DNA from 4 places in the Streptomyces sp. CNS606 genome. Region 2 is predicted to be linked to each of the others. Evidence: riboswitches for the same ligand, from Rfam matches in the RefSeq annotation. Region 2 holds a riboswitch; each other region holds the start of a gene.
What was found. Region 2 has a riboswitch for cyclic di-AMP ahead of K304_RS0111140 (peptidoglycan DD-metalloendopeptidase family protein). Riboswitches for the same ligand answer to the same signal wherever they lie in the genome.
Positions count from the first base shown of each region.

Region 1: it holds a riboswitch for cyclic di-AMP, as region 2 does, so the genes downstream of both, K304_RS0117995 (LysM peptidoglycan-binding domain-containing protein) here and K304_RS0111140 (peptidoglycan DD-metalloendopeptidase family protein) in region 2, are expected to answer to the same signal.
Region 3: it holds a riboswitch for cyclic di-AMP, as region 2 does, so the genes downstream of both, K304_RS0109685 (LysM peptidoglycan-binding domain-containing protein) here and K304_RS0111140 (peptidoglycan DD-metalloendopeptidase family protein) in region 2, are expected to answer to the same signal.
Region 4: it holds a riboswitch for cyclic di-AMP, as region 2 does, so the genes downstream of both, K304_RS0117515 (M23 family metallopeptidase) here and K304_RS0111140 (peptidoglycan DD-metalloendopeptidase family protein) in region 2, are expected to answer to the same signal.

Region 1 is NZ_AUFD01000026.1:42,092-46,902, reverse strand. It holds gene K304_RS0118005 (sigma-70 family RNA polymerase sigma factor) at 1-336, opposite strand, end outside; gene K304_RS0118000 (YciI family protein) at 333-752, opposite strand; cyclic di-AMP (ydaO/yuaA leader) riboswitch at 1,499-1,680, shown strand; gene K304_RS0117995 (LysM peptidoglycan-binding domain-containing protein) at 1,685-2,446, shown strand; gene K304_RS0117990 (XdhC/CoxI family protein) at 2,594-3,784, opposite strand; gene K304_RS0117985 (NCS2 family permease) at 3,837-4,811, opposite strand, start outside.
Region 2 is NZ_AUFD01000013.1:141,342-146,152, forward strand. It holds gene K304_RS28480 (SPFH domain-containing protein) at 1-301, opposite strand, end outside; gene K304_RS32865 (hypothetical protein) at 522-1,379, shown strand; gene K304_RS0111140 (peptidoglycan DD-metalloendopeptidase family protein) at 1,480-2,721, opposite strand; cyclic di-AMP (ydaO/yuaA leader) riboswitch at 2,727-2,913, opposite strand; gene K304_RS0111145 (response regulator) at 3,301-4,110, opposite strand; gene K304_RS0111150 (oxidoreductase) at 4,107-4,811, opposite strand, start outside.
Region 3 is NZ_AUFD01000011.1:208,154-212,964, forward strand. It holds gene K304_RS0109675 (PucR family transcriptional regulator) at 1-221, shown strand, start outside; partial or broken gene K304_RS28190 (aminoglycoside phosphotransferase family protein) at 283-1,205, opposite strand; gene K304_RS0109685 (LysM peptidoglycan-binding domain-containing protein) at 1,787-2,440, opposite strand; cyclic di-AMP (ydaO/yuaA leader) riboswitch at 2,443-2,600, opposite strand; gene K304_RS0109690 (response regulator transcription factor) at 3,403-4,005, shown strand; gene K304_RS0109695 (FAD-dependent monooxygenase) at 4,274-4,811, shown strand, end outside.
Region 4 is NZ_AUFD01000024.1:59,653-64,463, reverse strand. It holds gene K304_RS31745 (hypothetical protein) at 1-587, opposite strand, end outside; gene K304_RS0117520 (hypothetical protein) at 1,166-1,516, shown strand; cyclic di-AMP (ydaO/yuaA leader) riboswitch at 2,109-2,249, shown strand; gene K304_RS0117515 (M23 family metallopeptidase) at 2,262-3,389, shown strand; gene K304_RS0117510 (macrolide family glycosyltransferase) at 3,608-4,801, opposite strand.

The sequences.
Region 1 (4,811 bases), on a different contig from region 2:
GCTGAGCGTGTCGTCGTCGGACGGGGCGGCGTCCTCGCCGGGCGGCGGGGCGACGAGCGCGTCCGGCGGGGCCAGGGCGGCGTCCGCCTCCTCGCGGCGGCGGCGTGCGGAGTCGCTGCGGAGCTGGTCGGTGAGGCGGCGGGAGGCGACGCGGATCAGCCAGCCGCGCGGGTTCTCGGGCCGGCCCTCGGCCGGCCACTGCACGGCGGCGGCGAGCAGCGCCTCCTGGACGGCGTCCTCGGCGGCGTCGAAGTGGCCGTAGCGGCGGACCAGCGCGCCGAGGACCTGCGGCGCGTGGCGGCGCAGCAGGTCCTCGATGCGGGGGTCGGTGGTCACGCCTGGTCCGGCGGCCCGTCCGGGACGGGGCGGACGACGACCGCCGGCTCCGGGTCGGAGCCCTCCGGGACGGGGCAGGAGTAGGCGCGGGCGGCGATCTCGTAGGCGCGCTCCGGGGTCTCCACGTCCACGATCCAGTAGCCCGCGAGTACCTCCTTGGTCTCCCCGAAGGGCCCGTCGGAGACCACGGGACGGCCGTCCTTGTCGGCGGTGACCAGACGGGTCTGGGACGGCTCCGCCAGTCCCTGGGCGTCGACCCATTCACCGGACGCGACGAGGTCCTGGTTGAGCTTCTCCATGTGCTGGAACATGACCTTGAGCTCGGACTCCGACCAGGCGGGGGCTCCCGGGGAGGGGTTTCCGCTCATGGCGTCGTAGTACTTCTGGGCTGACATCAGCATCAGCATGTACTTCATGGTCTGACTCCTTCGTCGGCGGCTCCCCTGCGGGTGCCTCTCACCGGAGACGTCGGAGCGGTGCGGCGGGTCTCGACGTCGCGGGGGAAGAAATCCCGGAAGAACTTCGGGCACCGCTCTCGACCGGATCACGGCCCGGTCACGGGCCCATTATCGCGGCCCGGCGCCCACCGCGCCCGGTAACACGCGGTTTCCCCGGAGCGAGCGGTACCCCTGCCCGCGCCCACGGCCACGGCCACGGCGCCCCTCGTCCGGTACAGGTCGCCCGCGAGGACGGGACGCACGGGCGGAAGGGCGTCGCGCGGGCGTCACCGTAGGCGGAGGTGCCAGGCAAAACACGCAAGTCCGACATGCACCCTCTCCACGCTTCCCTCGCACCGCCAACACCACTCCACGGCGGGAGAGCTGGAAATAGGTGGACATAAGGAACGCCCCAAGTCCCTTGTGGCGGGACTCACATCGCGCCATGGCCGATCTTGGGAACCGGGACGGCCCAGGATGCGTCCCGCGGCCAAATCGCCTGCGGTGCCTGACGATTAGGAAATCCCGGAGATTCACCGCTCTCACGCTCGGAAAATGCTTCATCGCATAGCGTCGAGGAACACCGGCCGGTAAAGATCACAGACGCGAAGGTCACCTTTTCCCGCAGCTTGTCTCCGCCGAATCGACTGTGGTCCTATGTGCTCGCTTCCGCACGTCATGGCGGAGGTTCCCGCGCCGGGACGCCGAATCCTGCCGACCGGCATCAGGGAAAAGCGCAGTAGTCAGCAACGGCAGGAGCGGGGGAACCAGGTAAGCGCCGCGCCGCACGACGGCCGGCTTGGGGTGAAGCCATGCCTCATCGCGCCCCCACGCGACGGGACATGGCCGGGCAACTCTTCTCGCCCGAATCCGACAGCTCACCTCGCAGGCGTAGGAGAGGATTCACCACCATGTCCCGTGGCCGTCACCGCCGCCCGCGTCATCTGCTCAATTCCCGCAAGGTCTCCCGCCTTTCCGTCGCGCTCGCCGCCGGCGGCGCCGTCGCCGCGCCGATCGCCGCAGCGGGCACCGCCCAGGCCGCCCCCGCCTCCGCGCCGGCCGCCGCCAACGTGAAGACCGTGAAGACCGGCGCCAAGGCGGAGCAGACCGCCGCCGCCGAGAGCTACACCGTCGCCTCCGGCGACACCCTCTTCAAGATCGCCAACGCGCACGACGTGAAGGGCGGCTGGCAGACCGTCTACGAGGCCAACAAGGAGACGGTCGGCGGGAACCCGGACCTGATCCACCCCGGCCAGGAACTGACCCTCGAGGCCGCGGCGGCCCAGAAGGGCGGCGAGGCCCAGCAGTCCTCCACCGAGACCTCCGGCGAGTCGGCCGACCAGGCCACCTACCCGGACAACCTGGACGGCTGGATCCGCGAGGCGCTGGCCGTCATGGAGCAGGAGGGCATCCCGGGCTCCTACGACGGCATCCACCGCAACATCATCCGTGAGTCCGGCGGTGACCCGAGCGCCATCAACAACTGGGACATCAACGCCCAGAACGGCACGCCGTCCATCGGTCTGCTCCAGGTCATCAAGCCCACCTTCGACGCCTACCACGTCGAGGGCACGGCCTACGACCAGTACGACCCGGTCGCCAACATCGTCGCCGCCTGCAACTACGCGGCCGACCGCTACGGCAGCATCGACAACGTCAACGGCCCCTACTGAGCCTGACGTTCGAGGGCCACTCGACGGCCGCCTCCCACCGGCGTGCAGGTGGGAGGCGGCTTTCGTCGTGCCCGGGGGCTGCGCGCCGCGGTGGTCGGGAGCCGTCGCCGGAGTCGGGTGACGCAGCAGCCGGGCTGCGCCGCCGGCTCAGGCGACGGAGCCGATCGGCCGGGGCCCGCCGCGGGCCCCGGGACCGTCGTGGTGGATCGGGGTGTGGGCCCCGGTCAGCGGCAGTCCGGAGCCGCCGCGGCGGCCGGCGACGATCTCCGCGGCGATGGACACCGCCGTCTCCTCGGGTGTGCGCGCGCCCAGGTCCAGGCCGATGGGCGAGCGCAGCCGGGCGAGTTCGAGTTCGGTGAGGCCGGCCGCGCGCAGCCGGGCGAGACGGTCCTCGTGGGTGCGGCGCGAGCCCATCGCGCCCACGTAGGCGACCGGCAGCCGCAGGGCACGCTCCAGCAGCGGGATGTCGAACTTGGCGTCATGGGTGAGGACGCACACCACCGTGCGGGCGTCGACCTCGGTGGCGTCCAGGTAGTCGTGCGGCCAGTCGACGACCACCTCGTCCGCGTCCGGGAAGCGCGCCGCCGTGGCGAACACCGGACGGGCGTCGCAGACCGTGACGCGGTAGCCGAGGAACCTCCCCGCCCGGACCAGCGCCGCAGCGAAGTCGATCGCGCCGAACACCAGCATGCGCGGCGCCGGCACGCTCGACTCCACCAGCAGGGTGAGAGGTGCGCCGCAGCGGCTCCCCTCCGCCCCGATGCCGACGCTGGCGGTGCGCCCGGCGTCCAGCAGGGCGCGCGCCTCGGCGGCGGCCGTACGGTCCAGGCCGGGGTGCCCGCCGAGGGTTCCCGCGGCACCGGACGCGCCGTCGCCGTGACCGTCACCGCCGTCGACGTCCGGGCGGACGAGAAGCGCCCGCCCCAGGAGCTCCGGCGGACCGGCCACCACGCGGGCGAGGGCCGCGGAGCCGCCGCGCGCCGCCGTGGCGGCGGCCGCCGCGTACGTCTCCCGCCACGGCGCGTCCGCCCGCACCGGCACGACCAGCACGTCGATGACGCCGCCGCAGGTCAGACCCACGGCGAAGGCGTCGTCGTCGCTGTAGCCGAAGCGCTCCGTGACGGGCCGGCCGTCCCGGAGCGCCTCGGCGCACAGTTCGTAGACCGCGCCCTCGACGCAGCCGCCGGACACGCTGCCGACCGCGGTGCCCCCGGCGTCCACGGCGAGCGCCGCGCCGGGCTGCCGGGGTGCGCTGCCGCTGACGGCCACCACCGTGGCCACGGCGAAGTCGCGGCCCTCCTCGCACCACTGGTGCAGTTCGGCGGCGATGTCCAGCACGGGGGAACCTCCAGGGTCGGTGCGGTGCGGTGGGGCTGTGCGTCCGCTCCGGCTACTTCACTCCGAGCCAGGCCTCGATGGGCCCGAGCGAGAAGTAGACGAAGAAGACCAGTGCCAGTACCCACATCAGCCATCCCGGCTCCCGCCACCGGCCCTGCACAGCGCGGATCAGCACGTAGGAGATGACGCCCGCGGCGATACCGGCGGTGATGGAGTAGGTGAACGGCATCAGGACGGTGGTGAGGAACACCGGGACGGACGTCGCCGGGTCGTTCCAGTCGATGTGCTTGGCGTTCGTCATCATCATCGAGCCGATGACGACCAGCGCGGCGGCGGCCACCTGCGTCGGGATCACCTGGGCGAGCGGCGTGAAGAACAGGCACAGGGTGAAGGCCAGGCCGGTGACGACACTGGCGAACCCGGTGCGCGCGCCGTCGCCGACGCCCGCCGTCGACTCCACGAACACCGTCTGCCCGGAGGCGCCCGCGACGCCGCCGACGATGCCGCCGGCGCCGTCGATCGCCAGGGCCTTGCTGAGCCCGGGCATCTTGCCGTCCCGGTCGGCGAGGTCGGCCTGCTGGCCGATGCCGATGATCGTGCCCATGGCGTCGAAGAACCCGGCCAGCACGAGGGTGAAGACGATCACGCCGACGGTGATCGCGCCGACGTCGGCCATGCCGGTGAAGGAGACCTGGCCGAACAGGCCGAAGTCCGGTGCGCTGACGATCGACCCGGTCAGCTCCGGGGCGTTCAGCCCGCCCCAGTCCTGCACGGACAGGCCGGCCACGGCGTGCACCAGCGCGGCGAACAGGGTGCCGCCGACGATGCCGATGAGGATCGCGCCGGGCACCCGCCGCACGTGGAGCAGGAAGATCAGCAGCAGCGTCACCGCGAAGCACAGCACCGGCCAGCCGGTGAGCTGGTCCTGGACGCCGAGCTGGATCGGCTTCGCACCGGCGACACCGCCGGGACCGCCCATGCTGGTCACGAACCCGGCCTGGACCAGGCCGATCAGCGCCACGAACAG
Region 2 (4,811 bases):
GGCTGCGGTTGAGCGCCTCGCCCGCCTCGTCCAGCGGCACGGTCTGCTCGGACATCACGGTGTCGATGTCGCCGCCCTGCTCCCGCGCCGCCGGGAAGTCGGCCGGGTCGATGCTGTCCTCCTGGAGCAGCTCCTCCCGGCTCCCGGACGCGCCCCGGCTCAGCCTGCCGGCGGCTCCGCTCCCGCTCTCCGCCGCATCACCCGCGTGCTGCCGCAACGCGTCCTCCGCGACGGAGCGCGGATCGGCTCCGCCCGCCACCGCCTGGGCGGCTCTGCGTAGGTTCTGGCCACGTGAAGCCACGAACATCCCCCTGTCTCACGTCTGCGTCTTCGGCCCTCCATCCCACACCATGCTCCGGACCTGCGGAAAGCCGGGCACGCCGATCGTGACGCGACCGGTACGGGTGGCCTGCGCGGGATGCGTGTTGACACCCGGCCCTTCGTTCGGTTGGTTGGACGCCGCCGCTGCCGCGCACGGCGGCGGACACGGCACAGCGAGAACTCACACGGGGGGCGGCGCCATGAGCGACCCGGGCATGCAACAGGGCGGAGTCGGGGCGACGGCGGCCGACTTCCCGCCGACCGCGCAGTCGTTGAAGACGGCGCTCCGCGCCTGGACGGCGGTGCTCGCCGCCGCCCCGCTGTTCGCGGCCCTGGGCGTGCTGCTCCTGGCCATGGACGGCGATTACGGCTTCTACCTCGTCACCTTCGGCGTGGGCGTGACCGTCGGCGCTCTCGTGTGGCTCTCGTACGCGCGGAAGATGCGTACGGCGCTGCAGCGCGGCCCCTGGGCGGCCTGCCGGGCGACGACGGTCAGCTCGGGCCTCAACAACCCGACGGTGGTGGTCCAGGACCCCGGCACGGCGGAGCTGCGGGTCTACGTGGCGCGCACGGCCCTGTGGTCCATGGACTGGGCGGACCCCGGGCCCGCCGGGGTGCTGTGGTGGGCCGCCCACCCCGAGGGCGGCGCCGTCGTGTGCCGGCCGGGTGGCACCAGCCTCGTGTGGGTGAAGCCGCTGCGCGCGGGCCGGAAGAGGGACGCCGGGCTGGCGCAGGCGGCCCAGCGCGGCCTGATGCAGCAGCCCGGAGGGCAGCCGCAGGGGTGGGGCGGCCAGCCCCAGCAGCACCCGCAGGCTCCGCACCCGCAGGCTCCGTATCCGCAGCATCAGCCCCCGCAGCAGCAGCCGGGGTGGACGCCGGCGCCCGGCGGCCAGGGCGGGCCGGGTTGGGGGCAGCAGCCCCCGGCGGCGCAGCCGCCGCACCCGCAGCAGCAGCCGGGCTGGGGGCCGCCGCCGCAGGCTCCGCAGCCGGGGCACGGGCCCTACCCGGGCCAGGGCCAGGGCGGCCACCCGGGCCAGGGGCCCGGCGGCGGGTGGTGATCCGCGCATTCGGGGTCTGGCACGACTCGTGGCCTGACACGACGCCGCCCGGCGCGCCCCGGGAGGGGCGGCGCCGGGCGGCGTGCGGGGTGGGGGTGTCTCAGAGGGAGACGCCGTTGGCCCGCAGGTACTGGACCGGGTCGATGTCCGAGCCGTAGTCCGGACCGGTGCGCACCTCGAAGTGCAGGTGCGGGCCGGTGCTGTTGCCGGTGGAGCCGACGGCCCCGATCTGTTGGCCGGCGCTGACGCTCTCGCCCGCCGAGACGGACAGCGAGGACAGGTGGCCGTACTGGCTGTACCGGCCGTCCTCGTGCTGGATGACGACCTGGTTGCCGTACGAACCGGCCCAGCCCGCGGAGACGACCGTGCCGTTGGCGACGGACTTCACCGTGGTGCCGGTGGAGGCGGCGAAGTCCACACCGGTGTGGTAGCCGCTGGACCAGCTGGCGCCGGTCTGGTGGTACGGGGTGCTCGTGGCGGCCTCGACCGGGGCGGAGAAGCCGCTGGCGGCGCTCTCGGCCTCGGAGGTGTCCGCGGACTCCGCGGCGGCGGAGCTGCCGGAGTCCTGCTTCGGCGCCGGAGCCTTCTTCTCGGTCTTCTCGGGCTTCTCGGCGGTGTCCTTCTTCGGCGCCTCGCTCTGCGTGGCGCCGGCGGCGGAGCCGTTCAGGCTGAGCTCCTGGCCCGGGTAGATCAGGTCCGGGTTGCCGCCGATGACCTCGCGGTTGCCGTCGTAGACGGTGTTCCAGCCGCCGTCCACGTCGTGCGCGTTGGCGATCTTGAACAGGGTGTCGCCGCTGACCACGGTGTAGCTCTCGGTCTTGGCGTCCTTCGGGGCCTTCGTGTCCTGGGCACCGGTGTCGGCCTTCGGGGCGGCCTGCTTCGGGGCCTCGGCGGTCTCGGCCTTCGAGGCGGCGGCGTCCTCGCCACCGCCGTTCGGGTCGATCTGCGGGTCGCCGCTGTTCTGCTGCAGGCCGGCCTGCGGGCCGCAGTTGGGCCAGGCGCCCGGGCCCTGGAGGGCGAGCAGCTTCTCGGCGGCGGCTATCTGCTGGTCCTTGGTGGCGAGGTCGGCGCGGGCCGCGAACTCGGTGCCGCCGGCGGCCTCCCAGCTGGACTGGGTGAACTGCAGGCCGCCGTAGAAGCCGTTACCGGTGTTGATGCTCCAGTTGCCGGTGGACTCGCACTGGGCGACCTTGTCCCAGGTGTCCACGGAGGCGGCCTGGGCGCCGCCGGCGGTCACGAGCGGAAGGGCGATGCCGGCGCCGCCCGCGGTCAGGGCGAGAGCGGTGGCGCGGCGGGTGAAACGCTGCGTCTTGGAGCGACGATGACGTCCGCGTGCAGACATGGCTGTGGTCCTCTCCTACGCCTGCGAGGTGAGCTGTCGGGTTCGGGCTGGAGTTGCCCGGTCGCCTGTGCGAGCGCATGAGCGGCACTCGCTGCGACTTCACCCCAAGCCGTCCGGTGCGTGACGTACCGGCGCGGCACTTACCTTGGGTCCCCCACTCCTGCCGTTCGTGGGTCACGGGTGGCTCCTGGTCCGGGCGGCAGGACTCGGCGTCCCGGCTCAGGGCCGCCGCACGAGCGCGGCGGCGGAGGGAACCAAAACACAGGGGTTCGGATTGCGGCAAGAAAGTCGGGTTTACGGACGGTCTTCACGCGGGCTTCACGCCACTCCGACACGACTGTGTGCTGCTGTCCGTTTTCGCTGAGTTGTCGCGATCTTCGTGTGCCGAGTGCTCAACTCGACGCTATGGACGGGAAGTTGAGGGAGCCCCGAATTTCGCCCCGGCGCGCCGCGCGCCCCGCCGAGGCCGTGCTGTTATTCGCGTCACGCCGCGAGGAACAGAGCGCCAATATCCGTCCCGAAACGCCAAATCGGACGTAACGGTCTTCTCTGCGGTAATACGTCGATCTCGTGCGGGTCTCAGTCCCGTCCGGTCCGGGGCGGCGTGGTGCCGGGGAGGCGGTACCGGCGCTCCGGGCGACCCGTGGTGCCGTACCGCAGGGACACCTCGGCCTCGCCGCCGGCCGCGAAGTGCTCCAGATAGCGCCGCGCGCTCACCCGGGAGAGTCCGCTCAGCTCCGCGCACTCGGCCGCCGAGAGGTCCCCCGGCGCCTCCTTCAGTGCCCGCCGCACGAGCGCCGCGGTCTGCGCGGTCAGCCCTTTGGGGAGGGCCGGTCGCTCGCGCGGCGGCGCGGCGGCTCGCGCGTCCCCGGCGGGGGAGCCGAAGACCCGGTCGACCTCCGCCTGCCCGGCCTCGCCCGCCGCCGCGAGTGCCGCCAGCTCGCGCCGCCGCTGCCCGTAGGCGAGCAGCCGCTCCCGCAGGGTCCTGCTCTCGAACGGCTTGACGATGTAGTGCACGGCCCCGCCGAGCTGGGCTCCGCGCACGGTCTCCACGTCGCGTGCGGCGGTGACCACCAGGACGTCCACCCCGGGTGCGGCGGGCGCGGTGTCCGTCTCCTCGCCGGGGCCGCCCCGCAGCGCGCGCAGGACGTCCAGTCCCGACATGTCCGGCAGGTAGATGTCCAGCAGCACCAGGTCCGGGCGCAGTGCGCGCACCGCCGTCAGCGCCTCGGCGCCGGTCCGGGCCTCCCCGGCGACGGCGAATCCGGGGGTCTGCTCGACCATCGCGCGGTGCAGCCGGGCGACCATGAAGTCGTCGTCCACGACGAGCACCCGCACCGTCGGCCTCTCGCCCGGTCCGTTGTGTCCCGATGTATGGTGGTGTGTCATTCCAGGGCCTCGTAGCGCACGCCCGTCAGCTCCTCGGACGCCTCCCACAGCCTCCGGGCCATCGCCGGGTCCCGCGCCCAGGGCGCCCGCCAGGCTGCGCCCGGCGCGCCGCGCAGCCCCAGCAGCCGCGGCCCCACGAAGGCTCCGGGGCCCACCTCCGCGGAGGTGGCGGCGTAGAGCGTGGCCGCCGCGCCCAGCTCGGCCGACGAACCGACGAGTGAGTTCGCGGCCCGCATCAGCCGCTCGCCGGTCCGGTCGCCCCTCAGCCGGGGCCCCTTGGTCTGCAGCTCGGTCGACGCGTATCCGGGGTGCGCGGCCGCCACGACCATGCCGTGCTCCCGGGTGCGGCGCGCCAGCTCCAGCGTGAAGAGCAGGTTCGCCGTCTTCGAGCGCCCGTACGCCGTCCAGCGCCGGTAGCCGCGCTCGCTGTTCAGGTCCGCCGGATCGATGCCCGAGACGACGTGCACGAGGCTGGAGACGTTCACGACCCGTGCGTCGCCGGCCGCCAGAAGCCGTTCCGTGAGCAGACCGGTGAGCGCGAAGTGCCCGAGGTGGTTGACCCCGAACTGCATCTCGAAGCCGTCGGCGGTCAGCGAGTGCGGGATCGCCATCAGCCCCGCGTTGTTGACCAGCAGGTGCAGCGGCTTGTCCGGCATTCCGGCCGCGAACTCGCGGATGCTGCCCAGGTCGGCCAGATCCAG
Region 3 (4,811 bases), on a different contig from region 2:
CCGAGCCCCTGCTCGAGACCCTGTCCGAGTGCGCCGCCGCCGGTTACGTGAACGCCGAGGCCGCGCGCCGGCTGGGCGTCAGCGTGCGCACCCTGTCGTACCGGCTGGAGCGCATCCGCAGCCTCACGGGGTACGACCCCGGCGACGCCCTGCACCGCTACACCCTGGAGACCGCCGCGATGGGTGCGCGCCTGCTGAACTGGCCCGCCGACGGGCTGTGACGAGGCCGCCTTCCCCGAAAAGCCGGGGCCGGGGCCGGGGAAGGCCCGGGAGCCGGGGTCCCTACCGCTGCGCCAGAGCCTGGGCCACGTGGTCGCCGAGCGCGGTGAGCCGGTCCAGTCCGGACGGGCCGGTGCCCGTGCGCATGCCGTGGCGGCGCCCGTGGAACGCGTCCTGGACGGCGTGCAGCTGGGCCCAGCGACGGGCCCGTTCACGGTCGAGTCCCGCGGCGTCCGCGAACACGTTCAGCGCCCTGAGCAGGGCGGTCTTCGGCACCTCGCCGGCCGTCAGGAACGTCAGGGCGCGGGACTTGAGCAGCGTCCCGGCGTCGAACGCGGGGTCCCCCGCCCAGCCCTCGGGGTCGATGGCCAGCCACGGCTCCCGGTCGGCGCGCAGGATGTTGCGCTCGTGCAGGTCGCCGTGGAACAGCGTGTCCGGCTGGTCCCGGCCGAGCTCGCGGACGGTCGCCAGGGCGGCGTCCACCAGGTGACCCGGTAGCCGCGGCTCCAGTTCCGCGGCGTCCTTGAGCAGCTGCTCCTCCCAGGCGTCGGCCCGGTCCCGCAGCCTCGGCAGGCCGGGCGGAGCCGGCGGCTGAGCCGTCCGGCGACCTCCATCACCTCGTCGCCGTCCGCGACGTCGGCCAGCGTCGAGGGGCGGGCGCGCTCGAGGAGCATCGCGCACCGGTCGTCGTCGCGTTCGTGCAGCAGGACGGCTCCACGCCCGGCCCATACCGCGAACGCGTCCGGCTCGTGGACGCGGTCGGGGTGGGGGAACGACACCTTCAGCACGCAGCGCCGCCCGGCGGGTCCGGACACCGGGAGGACCACCCCGATGCCGCCGTGCGCCGCCTCGCCGTCCGGTACGCAGTCCCACTGGTCCAGCAGGGCCTCCACGAGGCCCGGCAGGTCCGCCAGCCATCTTCTGCCGGAGGCTCCCTCGCGGTCGACGATGCTCCGCGCGAACAGCAGCGGGATTTCACGTGCCATCGGGGCAACGTACGGCCGCGCGCGGAGGGGAGGCGCTCCGTCGTCGTGGATGTAGGAGGACCACTGAGCGCCCCGCCGGGGCGGAACGGGGGGCGTGCTCGCTGGAGTCGGACGTCAACGCGCCGTGAACTTTGCCGGGTTCTGGCAATGTGCGAGTCCTGCGCTGCGTGTCACGATGAGGCCCGCAAGGCAGCCGGCACGGGGGTGCGGCGCAGGAGTCCTCGGCGCGTCAAGCGTCGGGTTTCCCTCGCCGGTCCGATCGGGCCCGCCCGCGGGAGGGGATCGGACACCGGCTGTCTGTGCAGGTGACGGGCATGGTCGCCGATACCTCCCACGGGGGTGGGGGTATCGGCGCCGCCACGCCGGAGTCACCTGCGGCCCGAGGGCGGGCCGTGCCGGGGAGATCCCCGGCACGCCCGGTCGGGGGGAGGGTGACTGCCGGGCCAGGTTGCCCGGTTCTTGCCTCGGGGGAGGAGACGGGGGGAGGAGACGGGGGAGCGGTCCGCGCCTGCGCCGGAGGGGGAGCCGGGCGGGCGCGGACCGCGGAGCCGGAAGGGTCGTGCGTGCGGCCTGACGGCGGGTCAGCGGATCACGAGCTGCTGACCGGGAAGGATGAAATCGGGGTCGTCGCCGACGACCGAGCGGTTGTCCTGGTAGATCTGCTGCCAGGTGGTGCCGTACGCGACGGCGATGGCGCCGAGGGTGTCACCCGAGCGGACGGTGTAGTCCGACCCGGTCGGCTGCACCGGTTGCACGGGCTGGGACTGCTGCTGGGGAGCCGACGGTGCCGCAGGCGCAGGCTCCGGCGCCTGCTGCTCCGGCACGCCGGTGTCGGGGGCCACCTGAGCAGGGGGAGCCCCTGCGGTCAGCCCGCCTTCGCTGCCGCAGACCGGCCAGGCACCCGGGCCCTGCATCTCCAGCAGCTTCTCGGCCACGGCGATCTGCTCCTGCTTGCTGGCCAGGTCCGCACGCGGGGCGTACTGCGTGCCGCCTGCGGCCTCCCAGCTGGACTGGGAGAACTGCAGCCCGCCGTAGTAGCCGTTGCCGGTGTTGATGCGCCAGTTTCCGCTGGACTCGCATGCGGCGACCTGTTCCCAGGTGTCGACGGAAGCGGCTCTGGCGTTCGACGCCGACATCAGCGGAAGCGCGACCGCGGCTCCCGCCGTGCTCACCAGGGCCGCGACGCGTGCGCGGGTGCTGGACAGGTGTGCCCGGTACTTGCCAGTGAACAGCATGTTCGTCTCCTCACCGACGCCTGCGAGGTGAGCTGTCGGGCTCGGGCCGGAGAGTGCCCGTCCGTCCGCTGACGCGGGCGGATACGCCCCGAGCCGCTCCCTCCTTCGGGTGCGGCGGCCTACCTGGGTCCCCCGCTCCTGCCTACGGCGCTCACGCGACGAAGTGTCCCCGGCCGCCGGCAGGATTCGGCGTGACGACCGCGGTGCCCGTCAGGCGACGAGCGATGCGACGGTAAGCACATCGCACCGGCGTGTTCAAAAACCGACATACAGGGCGTCCGGGTGTTCCGGTGTTGCGCCGAACCGGTGATTCCGCAGGTGGTGACGGTGTGTCGGACGTGCATGCCGCCCCGCGAGCGTCACTCCTCTGGAGGGAGGCCGAACGCGCCGCCGCAGGGCTTCTCCTGACGTGGCGTCGAGCCGGCCGATCGCCTGCGGGGAGCGGTTCGCCGGGACGAAGGGGCCGGACGTTCACCTTGTGAAGAGACGGAGTGTGACCGTGGAAGCGCCGGGCCGGAGTCGTGGGTGTTACAGCTGATGCTCACGTGTCGGCTACGCGTGACTAGCACACCCGAGAAGCTCAGGTCCAGCTCAAATCGACATCGGCCTTCCCGGCATAGCGGGAGGTAGACCGACATCCTGGGCGCCTTCTCTTTGTGAAGGACCATTGACCGGTCTCAAGTCGGTCTGTAACTCTACGGAACGCAGGCGGTGCGGTCGACCGCCTTGGGCATCCACCCTGGAGCAACGCCGAACGGGGGTGAACCGACAGGGGTGGAGCACGGCAGAGCGTCCGAGAGGATTCTGCTGTTCGTTTGAATTTGTGCCGACACTGGGGTTGGAGGGGTGGCACCCTCCGGGGCGTTTTCGCGGTACGGGCCAGTGTATGTTCACATTCAAGCTGGGACTTCGGCGTGCCTGGAAACCACGGGCTCACCGGGTCCACGCGGGGAGTTCAAGCAGTGACAATTCGCATCCTAGTGGCCGACGAACGTCGCCTGATCTCGGAGACCCTGGCCGAAACCCTCAAGCAGGTACGGGACTTCGACGTCGTGGAGACCGTCAACGACAGCCGGCAGATCGTCCCGGCGGTGCTGCGCGTACGTCCCACCGTCGCCGTCCTCGGCGCGACCACCACGGGTCGCGACGAGCTCCACCTCGCCGACGAACTGCGCGCCGCCGCACCCGACTGCGGCATCGCCGTCATCGCGGCCGAGCCCAGCAGAGCGGTCCTGGACCGCGCCATGGCCGGTGTCTTCAGCGTCATTCCGCACCACGCCCGTTTAACTCATCTGGTGCATGCCATCCGGGGCATCGTGGCGGGTTGTCCGACGATCGACCCGTCCCTGCTCCGTCCTCCCTCCCGCAACAGCCGCCAGTTGAACGACCGGGAGAGAGAAGTGCTGAGACTGACGGCCGGCGGAGCACCGATCAAGGAGATCGCCGCGGAGCTCTATCTGTCACCCGGCACGGTCCGCAACGTCACCTCCAGCGCCATCAAGAAGCTGGAGGGGCGCAACAGGTTCGACGCCGCCCGGATAGCGAACAGCCGCGGCTGGCTCTGACCACGCCATCGCCTCAGCCCCTCTCCTCGGTCCTCCACGTCCGGCGCCCCGCCGCGACGCACGCCCGGATGACTCCGGACGCCGCCGGTGCGCCGCTGCGGTGACGTCAGCTTGCGGCGACCCCCGGCCGGGAGGCGACCGGAACGGACGGGACGGTGACCGATGTCATGCCACACGCGACAGAAGTCAGCAGCCTCCCGGGTGGCGTTGTGCCCGCCCCACGGCGTGGACATCCTCTGTGCCTGAGATGTGGAGAGAAGGCAGAGCGGTGCGCGTTGCAGGAGTGGAGGACCGGCCGCGCATCGTTGTGGTCGGTGCCGGTATCGGCGGACTGGCACTGGCGGCCGCACTCACCGCGTCCGGTACGCGGTGCGAGGTCTTCGAGCGGGAGCGGGAGTCGGCCGGGGACGGCGCGGGTGAGGAACTCGCGCCGAACGCGGTCCGGCCTCTGCGCCGGCTCGGCCTCGGACCCGTACTGAGGGCCTGCGCCGTCCGCGTGGAAGGGACCGAGATCCGCGGATGGGACGGCCGCCCCGTCGCCCGGATCCCCCACGGCGTCCCCTGCGAACGGCTCTTCGGCGCGCCCTACTACACCGTCCGGCACACCGACCTTCGCGCCGCCCTGCGCGAAGGCGTCCCCGCCGGGGCGCTGCACACCGGCAGGACCGTGACCGGACTGACCGAGGACGCCGACGGCGTGACCCTGCACTGCGCGGACGGCGGCACGCACCGCGCCCACGCGGTCGTCGGCGCCGATGGCGCGCGGTCCGCGGTGCGCGCCGCGATCAGCCCGGAGACACCTGCGC
Region 4 (4,811 bases), on a different contig from region 2:
TTCCAGCCCTCACCCTCGGGCCAGGAGTCCCCGGCACCGGAATCCTTCGGAGCGCCGTCCTCCGGAGCGCCCTCGTCGGACCACTCCTTCCAGTCCTCGCCCTCCGGCCACTCGTCGCCGGCCTTCGCCTCGGCACTGCCCGTCGCGGGCTGCCGCTCACCGGCAGGGTGCTCCGCGTCCCCGGCCGCGTGCTTCGCGGGACCGACCACGACCGTGCCGGCGAGTTCCCTCCCGTCCGTGCAGGAGCCGCCGAGCGCGTACCGGCCCGGCTTGGTGTCGCGCGTGACGCGCAGCTCGCCCTTCGCCGTCCGGGCCTCCGCGTCCTTCGGCTCCAGCCCGAGGATTCCGGCGCCCAGTGCGCTGGCGTCCACCCCGGCGCTGCCGCCGGGCCCGCAGGCGTCCGTCGACAACGTGACCGTGCCCCCCGGGCGTGCCGTGCCCGGGTCGACCCTGATGGCGCCGTCGTCGCCGGCGGCGAAGGCGGTCGTGACGGTCGTTGCGGTTATGCCGACGACGGCCACGGACAGCGCCGCGCCGGAGAGCCGCCGAGCGACTCTCGGCCGGCGCGGCGTGGAAAACGCACGCATGAACGAACCTCCGACGATGGCGGGGTGCGCGGCGCGCGGCTGCGCCGGCGTACTCCCGGGACGCCACGCGTCCGCATCCGAGCCAAGTCGCATCCCCCCGGTTCCGCGCTCCGGACGGTGCGCCCCGTCGTCGGCGCAGGTGGGCGGTGGTGCCCGCGGACGTTGCTCCATGCGGCGGACGGTGCACGGAACGGTGCCCGGGCGGCGGGACCCGGCGGGCGCGGCCAGGGGGGTGTACGGGTGAACTCCGGGCCTGTACCCCCTTGTGGGTGACACGGCTGATCCGGGCGGGTGACTTCGGGCCGGTGGGCCTCGTTGTCTCTGGCATGGCTGTGATGCTCACGCAGTGGTCGCCGGTGCCCTGGTCGGGAGAAACGGTTCCCCGTCCGGCTCTTCCGCCCCCGGCGGATGCCTCCGCGCCCACGCCCATCTACGAGACGCTCGTACGCGAGTGGTCCCTGGCAGGCCGCGCCGTGCCGGGACAGGGAGGCCGTCACGGCCGCAGCGAGCCAGTGGAGACCGGCGCGCGGTGGTGGCGCACGGAGGAGGGGCGGCCGTCCTACGGGGCCCCTTCGCCGGTGGCGCCCGGTCCTGCCGCGTACGGCGGCGGGGTGTACGGCGGCAACGGGGGCGACCTGTACGGCGGCAACGGCGGTGACCTGTACGGCACTTCGGTTGAGCGGTACGGCTCCTCCGCGGAGCGGCACGCCACCGGTACGGAGGGGTACGGCACCTCCGCCGCCCCCTACCGGAGCGTCGCGCCCTACGTGGGCGTCTCCGGCTACGGCGACGGGGGCGACGACGCGGGCGGCCGTGCAGCGGAGGCGCGACCGGCGAAGGGTGTGGCCGGCGAGACCGAGGCGGCGGCCGCCGATCCGGGGGAGGCGGAGGAGAGTCAGCCCGCGTGGGAGCGCGTGGCGATTCTCTGACGCATCCGGGGCGGTTCGGTGCCGTGGGGCGGTGGCTGGTGTGTGTGGGTGCGGGTCGGGGGCGTGGGCTGCGGTCCGGGCCGACGACCCGGAAACCCATGATGTACGGGCCGCGTTCTCGGCGAACGGTGGGCACGACTCGTATTGCGCGGCCCACACATCACGGGCAAGTGTTTCCGGGCGCATCGACCCTCCCTCCGCCCACGCCCCCTCACGTCCGTCGCGGCCGCGGCCCACCCCCGTGCTCTTGAGGGGGAGGAGATCGGGGTCGGTTCCGGGTCGGAAGGCCGGTTCGGTCACGGAGGTTGGGGTGGAGGAGCTGACGGTCCGTTGGTGGAGATTCGGTGCCGGTCGTCGTGATCCACTCGTGATCACCCACGGAACCGGCGTGCTGACGGGGCGTGTTGGTGCGTCCGTATTGCTCCTCGGTGGGCGGGAAGTCCCTGCCAAAGCGTAGGCAAAATCAGCGACCCGGCTTGGTTTCCCGGCTGCGGGTCTATTAACGTTCGATAACGCAGCGCGGTCGTCACTGCCGTCACTCCAGGCGGCACCGTGCGCCGTCGCCTAATCCCGCACGTGGGTCACGCGAGTCTCACCGCTCGCGCCGGCACACCGAGGGAGCCGGGGAACCACCTTTCAGGGGTGAATCGGCGGTCCCGCCCAAGGACCGCTGTAGGAGACCTTCCTGCTCCGAACCCGTCAGCTAACCCGGTAGGCGAGAAGGAAGGAAAGGAGAGCGCCCCCAGTGGCGTCCACCAGGCATGCCCCCGAGGCCCGCGACCTCTACAGAAGCGGATACCTCGGCGACACCGACCTCACCACCGAGTTCCCCCAGTTCGAGGAGTCCTTCGACGCCACCGGCGCCTACACCGTGCCGACCGTCTACGGGCCGGAGCAGGACGGGGCGTACGACGGGTGGAACCCGACCGCCGAATCGGTGCGCCCGGTGCGCGGCCGGCACCGCGTGGCGAAGCAGCGCGGCGGGGTGGCCCGCAGCGGTGCGGTGCTCGGGGTCGGCATGATCGCGGCCGTCGGCGCGGGCGGAATGGCCACGGCCAAGGACAAGCCGGCCTCCGTCACGATGGCCGACATGTCCTCCCTCGCCGGCTCGGTGGCGGACGAACTGCCCAGCGAGATAAGTGACCTGGTCCCCGGCGTCGACGGCTCGGCGGACACCACGACGGTCGCCGCTCAAGCGCCGCTCACCCAGGCCGGGTTCAGCACCGAGACCGCTGCTCCGGAGGGGGACGCCGGGGAGTCCCTGCGGGCCCGCATCCTGGCGCAGGCCGCCCAGCAGCAGTCGGCCGCCGACGCCACCGTCCGCGAGGACGCCGTCGACACCGCGCGCGCGGAGGCCGCCGAGGCCGCCGCGAAGAAGGCGGAGGCCGAGCGCAAGGCGGAGGCCGAGCGCAAGCGCGAAGCCGCCGAGGAGGCTCGCCGCAAGGCGGAGGCCGCACGGCTCGCCGAACTCGCCCGCAGTTACAGCGTGCCCCTCTCCTCGTACACGCTCAGCTCCGGCTACGGCGCCGGCGGCAGCATGTGGGAGAACGACCACACCGGCCAGGACTTCGCCGCGCAGACCGGCACCCCGGTGATGGCTGTGCACAGCGGCACCGTGAAGGAGGCCGGCTGGGCCGGCTCGTACGGCTACCGCGTCGTACTCGAACTCGACGACGGCACCGAGGTCTGGTACTGCCACCTGTCCTCGATGAACGTCTCCGCCGGGTCCGAGGTCAACACCAAGGACGTCATCGGCAACGTCGGCTCCACCGGCAACTCCACCGGACCGCACCTCCACCTGGAGGTCCGGCCGGGCGGCGGTTCGCCCGTCGACCCGCTGTCCTGGCTGCGTGGGAAGGGACTGAACGTCTGACACCTTCCGCTCCACGATTCCCTTCCCACGTCCCTGATGCAGGGACGGTGCCGCCGCCTCGTGCCCGTCGAGGCCTGTGACACCTCCTCCCCCCACCGCAGTACTCGGCGACAAGGAGGGGCGAGGCGGCGGCAACCGGGAACCGGGGCCGGGCGGCCATCGAGACTCCGGCGGTCCTGGCGGACCACCCCCCGACGCCAGGGCCGTCGGACCCTTTTCTAGCGCTGGTTCAGCAGGGCTTCCAGGAGGTCGGCGGCCCGTGTGGTGCCGCCCTCCGCGCGGGCGTCCTCGCGCAGCCGGGCGGACCGTCGGGCCACCTCGGGATCGGAGGTGAGGGCGGTCAGCGCCGCGCGCAGCGACGCGGCGTCCGCGTCTGCGGTGTCGAGGCGGCGGGCCACGCCCAGTTCGACGAGGCGGTCAGCGTTCTGGAACTGCTCCGCGCCCTGCGGCACCGCGATCATCGGCACGCCCGTGAAGAGCCCTTCGCTGCTGCCGCCCATCCCGGCGTGCGTGACGAACGCGTCCGCCTGCCCCAGAATCGCCAACTGCGGTACCCAGGAGTGCACTTCGACGTTCGCCGGGATCTCGCCCAGCTCGGACGGGTCGACGTAGCGGCCGATCTGCAGCACCACGTGCCAGCCGGGGAGGCCGCCGAAGGCGGCCAGGCACTGCCGGTAGAACTCCGGCTGCCGGGTGTACGCCGAACCGAGCGACACGAGCAGCACGTTCTCGGCCCCGGCCGGACGGGTCCACGCCCCCTGGTCGGCGCGGTCCCCGAAGCAGGGCCCGACGAAACTCACCACATCGGGGTCCACGAGGTCGGCGTGCGGCTGCATCGCCCGGGGGATCATGGCCAGTGCGCGGTCGGGCAGCCCGACGAAGGACGGGCCGTCCGTCGTGGTCGCGCCGGACGCCTCGGCCCAGGCGGAGACGCGGTCGAAGTACTCCTGCGCGCCGGGCAGTTGCAGGATCTGCTTCAGGACGGCCTGTTCCTCGTCGTGCCAGGCCACGTACGTCGGCGAAAGCTGCACCGCGGGGCGGCCCTGCCGCTCGGCGAGGGCGCGGACGGCGTAGCCGCCGATGTCGTACAGATAGAGGTCGGCGGGATCGTCCTCGTACACCGCCTCGATCTGCGGGAGCACGTGCATCGCGTCGTCCAGGAACACGCTCATCGCGCCGACCGGGTCCTCCGGCCAGTCGTTGTCGGTCACCGGGAGCGTCGAGTCGAACGGCACGAACGTGGCGCCGGTGCCGGTGACGAGATCCGCGACGGCGTGCCCGTTGGCGTAGGTCACGCGGTGGCCGCGCGCCACCAGTTCGCGGATGATCTCCAGGCTCGGCAGCACGTGGCTGACGGCGGGCACGCCGACCATGGCGATGTGGGCGCGCGGGTGGGAGCGGGGCAGGTTCATGAGTCTCCTC